DNA from 3 places in the Pseudomonas sp. S3_G06 genome. Region 1 is predicted to be linked to each of the others. Evidence: predicted binding sites of a transcription regulator. Region 1 holds the regulator's gene; each other region holds the start of a gene.
What was found. The regulator FliA, encoded in region 1, starts transcription of late flagellar genes. The targets are predictions, from matches to a motif close to CTAAAGTTTNNNNNNNNNNNGCCGNTAA.
Positions count from the first base shown of each region.

Region 1 (2,263 bases):
AGGCGTTCAGCGACATCGGCGACAATCTCGACGTGCTGGTGATCGACACCGCTGCGGGTATTGGTGACTCGGTAGTCAGTTTCGTACGCGCCGCCCAGGAAGTGTTGCTGGTGGTCTGCGACGAGCCGACTTCGATCACCGACGCTTACGCGCTGATCAAGTTGCTCAACCGCGACTACGGCATGAACCGCTTCCGCGTCCTGGCCAACATGGCGCAGAGCCCGCAGGAAGGGCGCAACCTGTTCGCCAAGTTGACCAAGGTCACGGATCGCTTCCTCGACGTCGCCCTACAATACGTCGGCGCCGTGCCGTACGACGAAAGCGTGCGCAAAGCGGTGCAGAAGCAGCGCGCCGTCTACGAAGCCTTTCCCCGTTCCAAGTGCGCGCTGGCCTTCAAGGCCATCGCCCAGAAGGTCGACACCTGGCCGCTGCCGGCCAACCCGCGCGGGCATCTGGAATTTTTCGTCGAGCGTCTCGTGCAGCAAACCGCAGGGCCTGTGATATGACCGCCAGTGGCATGAATCTTTACAAAAAGTCGGCGCGTGACGCGCAATACGAATTGATCGAGCGTTACGCGCCACTGGTCAAGCGCATTGCCTATCACTTGCTGGCGCGCCTGCCGGCCAGCGTGCAGGTCGAAGACCTGATCCAGGCCGGGATGATCGGTTTGCTCGAAGTCTCGACCAAATACGACGCCAGCAAAGGCGCCAGTTTCGAAACGTACGCGGGCATTCGAATCCGCGGCGCGATGCTCGATGAAGTGCGCAAAGGGGATTGGGCGCCACGCTCGGTTCACCGTAATACCAGGATGGTCAGCGACGCGATTCGCTCGATTGAAGCTAAAACCGGCCGTGACGCTAAAGATCACGAGGTTGCGGCCGAACTCCAATTGAGTCTCGACGATTACTACGGGATTCTGAATGACACCTTGGGCAGTCGCCTGTTCAGTTTCGACGACCTCTTGCAGGACGGCGAACACGAAGGGCTGCACGAGGATGGCGCCAGTGCTCATATGGAGCCGTCACGCGATCTGGAAGATGAACGCTTCCAGGCGGCGCTGGCGGACGCGATTGCCAATTTGCCGGAGCGTGAGCGACTGGTGTTGGCGCTGTACTACGACGAAGAGCTGAACCTCAAGGAAATCGGTGAAGTCCTTGGCGTCAGTGAATCGCGGGTCAGCCAGTTACACAGCCAGTGCGCGGCCCGTCTGCGGGGGCGTTTGGGGGAGTGGCGAGCGCGCTGAAGGCAGTGTGGGGACACTGCGAAACGAGGCTGGTGCGGTGATGAACGGCGCCGGTCTCGATCCGTTGTGCTCCAGACAAACTTTAAGTGCTGCGCCGATTGATTGAAGTGGCGCGTCCAGGTGCTGGGCGCGTTTAAGACTGCTTGGAGGTCGAATTGAACAAAGACATGAAAATCCTCATCGTTGATGACTTCTCAACGATGCGGCGGATCATCAAGAACCTGCTGCGCGATCTTGGGTTCACCAACACCGTCGAGGCCGACGATGGCACCACTGCCATTCCGGTGCTCAACAGCGGCAGCATCGACTTTCTGGTAACGGACTGGAACATGCCGGGCATGACCGGTATCGACCTGCTGCGTCACGTGCGCGCCGATGAAAAACTCAAGCACCTCCCGGTGTTGATGGTGACTGCTGAAGCCAAGCGCGAGCAGATCATCGAGGCCGCCCAGGCCGGTGTGAACGGTTACGTGGTCAAACCTTTCACGGCTCAAGCGTTGAAAGACAAAATCGAGAAGATTTTCGAACGCATCGGCTGATGAATGCGCGGGGGAGCTATGGAGCATAACGAATCATCACAGGGCGATTTCGAATCGACCCTGAAAAAACACGCGGTCGAACTGGTCGAGAGCCTTGAAAAAGGCAAGTTCGGCGACGCGGTGCAACTGATCCATGAGCTCAATCAGACCCGTGACCGCGGCCTGTATCAGGAAGTGGGCAAACTCACACGTGAACTGCACAGTGCGATCGTCAATTTCCAGATTGATCCGCACATGCCGCAGGCCGAGGAAGTGTCGCAAATCACCGACGCCACCGAACGCCTGGGCTATGTGGTCAAGCTGACGGAAGCCGCGGCCAACCGCACCATGGATCTGGTGGAAAGCGCCACGCCGGTGGTCAACAGTCTCGCTGATGAAGCGCAGACGTTGAGCGCCGATTGGGGCCGCTTCATGCGTCGCGAGGTCGGGGCTGAAGAGTTCCGCGAACTGGCGCGCCGGGTCGACGGTTTTCTGTCACGCA
Region 1 is NZ_CP162738.1:3,466,596-3,468,858, reverse strand. It holds gene fleN (flagellar synthesis regulator FleN) at 1-506, shown strand, start outside; gene fliA (RNA polymerase sigma factor FliA) at 503-1,243, shown strand; gene AB4N47_RS15485 (chemotaxis response regulator CheY) at 1,411-1,782, shown strand; gene AB4N47_RS15480 (protein phosphatase CheZ) at 1,801-2,263, shown strand, end outside.

Region 2 (2,263 bases), 1.3 Mb from region 1:
CGGTGTCTTTGTCGAGCACCAGCGCCACGTACCAGTCAGCCGATGGCACGCCGTTGACGCGAGTGAAGGAAATCAACTGGGTCTTGCCGTCGAACTCGACTTCTTTCAAACCCGGACTGACTTGAGGCGCGCCGTTCGGATAGGCCTCGGCGAGGGTCTTGAGCACCAGTTTGCTGTCCGGGTGAATCAGGATCTTGCCTTCGGCGCTGACGATGAACGCATGACCGTGGCCGCCGAAGTTCAGCGAGTTGATGATCGCGCTGACGCTGGTCAGGTCAATGTCGGCCCCGGCCACGCCGAGCATCTGGCCCTGACGCTGCACCGGCGTGGCGACGGTGATCACCAGCTTGCCCGACGAAGCGGCAATGTACGGTTCGGTGACGATGGTCTGCTGCGCGCTGTTGGCCGCTTTGTACCAGCCGCGCGCCCGTGGATCGTAGTCCGGCGCACGGTTGCCGGCCGGCACCGAGAACATCACACCGTCAGCGCCACCGAAATAGCTGAGCTGGAAATTGCCGGTGTAGGCGGGCAGGTCAATGATGCGCTTGAGGCTGGCGGGCGCATTGCCATCGACGGCGACTTGCTGCGACAGCGATTGCAGCAGCTGAATGCGGCTTTCCAGCCAGGTCTGAATGTTGCTGGTGGTCAGGCTGCCCAGCTCCTGCATGGTCGCTTCGGTGCTGCTGCTCAAGGCCTGACGCTGGCGATAGTCGTTGAAGAAGATGAAACAGGCGAACGCAACGGCCACCACAAGGGCAGCAGCCAGCAGAATCTTGTGGCTGAATTTCATGTTTCTGGTCATCGAATGAACTACCGCGAAGGGGCTGGTCAGGAAAGGGCGGCAATTTGCCATAATCGGCAGCGTTGCGCTGCTCTTATTTCGACCGCGCCGCGCCAAAGATTAGGCGCTTGCAGGGAAAGTCGACGAAATGCTCGTCGGCTTCACAAAGTTTTTGATTTACCGACAAAAGCCGGACGGGCGGGCTGATAAATAGGCGTTCGGTCACGGAACCAGATGACACTTTTCTCTTCTAAGCTTCTGGTTGGCACCATGCCATCCCCCCTCGTTCCAGGAGTTTCACCATGTCGCTGCGATCTATCGCCCTGCTGTCGTTTTGCGTGCTGTTGGCCGCATGCAGCAAGGTCAATCAGGAAAACTACTCCAAGCTCTCGGCCGGCATGGCCAAGTCCGAAGTGGAAACCCTTCTCGGCAAGCCCACTGATTGCTCGGGCGCGCTCGGTATGTCCAGCTGCACCTGGGGCGACAAGAACAGCTTTATCAGCGTGCAATACGCCGGTGACAAAGTGCTGATGTTTTCCGGCCAAGGCCTGAAGTAAACCGGGGCTTCGCGCCCACGGAGAAAAAAATGAAGCGGTTATTGCTGATCCTTTTTGCTGGCCTGGTACTGGCTGGCTGCGCCACTTCCGGCGTCGACCCGTTGGCGCCCAAGACCGTCAACAGCGTCAATCTCAAGCGTTATCAGGGCACCTGGTATGAACTGGCACGCTTGCCGATGTACTTCCAGCGCCACTGCGCGCAATCCGAAGCCCATTACACACTCAAGCCTGACGGCAATGTCGGCGTGCTCAATCGTTGCCTGACCCCGGAGTGGCAGTGGGAAGAGGCAAAGGGCACGGCTTACCCACAAGTGCCGGGCAAGACCGACAAGCTCTGGGTCGAATTCGATAACTGGTTCTCGCGCCTGGTGCCGGGTGTGGCAAAGGGCGAGTACTGGGTGTTGTACGTCAGCGACGATTACAAGACCGCCATCGTCGGCGATCCGAGTCGCAAGTACCTGTGGCTGCTGTCACGCACTCCGACCGTCAACGGTGTAGTGCGCGAAGAATTGCTGAGCAAGGCGCGTCAGCAGGGTTACGACACCACACGCCTGATCTGGCGGGCGTCGGACCGGCAGATGGCCAAGACCTCTAATTAAGAGCGAAAAGATCGCAGCCTTCGGCAGCTCCTACATGAGAATGCATTCGTGTAGGAGCTGCCGAAGGCTGCGATCTTTTGCTTTTCTTACCCTAAAAGATCACGCAGGACCTGGGTGAAGGCTCGGGCGCTGTGCTCTTCGCCAGCATGCCGGCCATCGCGCACCACCCACTGACCATTGACCAGCACATCGCGCACCTGGCGATCGCCGCCGGCGAACAACCAGCGATTGAGAATGCCGTCGCCATTGGCAGTCGCCAGATATGGATCGTTACCATCGAGCACAATCCAGTCCGCGCGCTTGCCCACTTCCAGCGCGCCGATCGG
Region 2 is NZ_CP162738.1:4,780,533-4,782,795, reverse strand. It holds gene AB4N47_RS21310 (methyl-accepting chemotaxis protein) at 1-802, opposite strand, end outside; gene AB4N47_RS21305 (hypothetical protein) at 1,084-1,338, shown strand; gene AB4N47_RS21300 (lipocalin family protein) at 1,368-1,937, shown strand; gene AB4N47_RS21295 (formimidoylglutamate deiminase) at 2,024-2,263, opposite strand, start outside.
Region 2: AB4N47_RS21310 (methyl-accepting chemotaxis protein) is a predicted target of FliA. The motif match lies at 878-905, and genes of this name have one in related genera.

Region 3 (2,263 bases), 1.2 Mb from region 1:
CCGTGAACGCATTGAAGTGATGGGCCAGTTCGGTGACCTCATCCTTGCCGTGGGTATCGAGGCTGCGGGTCAGGTCGCTTTCGCCGCTGGCGATGTTGGCCATGGCATTCACGGTTTCTTGCAACGGACGGACGATGCTGCGTGCGATCAGGATCACCAGCAGCGCCATGATCAGCGCAATCGCCAGGCCGATCGCCGACGCCTTGATCATTTGTCCCTGAAATTCCGCCTGAACATCGTCGACGTACACACCGGAACCGATCACCCAGCCCCACGGCTCAAACAGCTTCACATACGAGGTCTTGGCGACAGGGTCGGTCGCCCCCGGTTTCGGCCAGCGATAATTGACCATGCCCGCGCCTTTGGCCTTGGCAATGGCGACCATCTCGTTGAACACCGCAAAGCCGTCCGGGTCGCGGATCGCCGAAAGATTCTGGCCTTCGAGCTTGGGATTGGTCGGGTGCATGACCATCACGGGCGTGAGGTCGTTGATCCAGAAGTAGTCGCTCTGGTCGTAGCGCAGGCCACGGATCGCGGTCAGCGCCTGCTTTTGCGCGGCATCCCTGGTCAGGGTGCCGGCGGTTTCCAGGCCGTGGTAATAAGTCAGCAGGCCACTGGCGGTCTGCACCACGTGCTGGGTTTTCTGCGCCTTGGCGTGGTAGAGGTCGTCGTGGATCTGCTTGAGCATCAGCACGCCCAAGGTCAGCAACATGACCACCGCCACGATCAAGATGAGCCACAAGCGTCGGCTGATCGACACACTGCGCAAGCTGTTCATAACGCTGTCACTCCGGATTCTTGTTCTTGTAATAAACGATCGCCAGCATCCAGCCACCGCTGTGGGCTTGCGATTGTGCGACTTGAGCCGCCTAACGCGGGGAGCGCTATTAAGGCTTGTCTGTTAGGATTTCGGCCCCGCGCGCAAAAACCTGAATCCGGTTTTGATATTTCACGGAATTTTTACCGTTTCGTGTGGATCCTGTGCGCGCGCAATCGCTACAGCTTTTACCGGCTACGCTGGACGCAGTGAACGAAAAAATACTATCGGGGCATGCCCGCGCGCATCGCTCTCTGGGGGATTGATGGATCTTTGGACCGCCTTGCAGGCACTGATTCTAGGAGTTGTAGAAGGGCTGACGGAGTTTTTGCCCATTTCGAGTACCGGACACCAGATCATCGTCGCCGACTTGCTGAACTTCGGCGGCGAGCGGGCCATGGCGTTCAACATCATCATTCAGCTCGGCGCGATCCTCGCGGTGGTCTGGGAGTTTCGCCGCAAGATCCTCGACGTAGTGATCGGTCTGCCGACCCAGCCGAGCGCCAGGCGTTTCACCGCCAACCTGCTGATCGCCTTTTTGCCCGCCGTGGTGCTGGGGGTGATCTTTGCCGACCTGATTCACGAATACCTGTTCAACCCGATCACCGTGGCGGCGGCGCTGGTCATCGGCGGCATCATCATGCTGTGGGCCGAACAGCGCCAACATGAAGTCCACGCCGAAACCGTCGACGAAATCCGCTGGACCGACGCCTTGAAAATCGGCTTCGCGCAATGCCTGGCGATGATTCCCGGCACCTCGCGTTCGGGCTCGACGATCATTGGTGGCTTGCTGTTCGGCTTGTCGCGCAAGACGGCCACCGAGTTCTCGTTTTTCCTCGCCATGCCAACCATGGTCGGTGCGGCGGTGTATTCGGGTTACAAATACCGCGATCTGTTTGTGCCGGCGGATTTCCCGGTGTTCGCCATTGGTTTCGTCACGGCGTTCATCTTCGCCATGATCGCTGTGCGCGGCCTGCTCAAGTTCATTGGCAGCCACAGCTACGCAGCCTTTGCCTGGTACCGGATTGCGTTCGGCCTGTTCATTCTGGCGACCTGGCAGTTCGGCTGGGTGGACTGGTCGGCGGCCAAGGCATGAACGATTCCCGCACGCGCCGCCCTGAAGGACGACCTTCAGGCGGCCGCGTTCAGCATCTGAAATTGAAGCTTGCGGTGTTGCTGATCATCTGCGCGCTGCCGCTGTTCGGCTCGCTGTCGATGTGGCTCAGCGGCATCTCGCGGGTGCCGCTGGCGGCGTACGGGATTGTCAGTGTGCTGGCGTTCTTTCTGTACTGGGCCGACAAGCGCAAGGCCCGCGCCGATGCCTGGCGCACCCCGGAAAACATCCTGCATGCGGTAGAACTGGCGGGCGGCTGGCCGGGAGCTTTGATCGCTCAGCAGGTGTTTCGGCACAAGACGCGCAAGGTGTCGTTTCAGATTCTGTTCTGG
Region 3 is NZ_CP162738.1:2,264,446-2,266,708, reverse strand. It holds gene AB4N47_RS10200 (methyl-accepting chemotaxis protein) at 1-778, opposite strand, end outside; gene AB4N47_RS10195 (undecaprenyl-diphosphate phosphatase) at 1,083-1,913, shown strand; gene AB4N47_RS10190 (DUF1294 domain-containing protein) at 1,910-2,263, shown strand, end outside.
Region 3: AB4N47_RS10200 (methyl-accepting chemotaxis protein) is a predicted target of FliA. The motif match lies at 907-934, and genes of this name have one in related genera.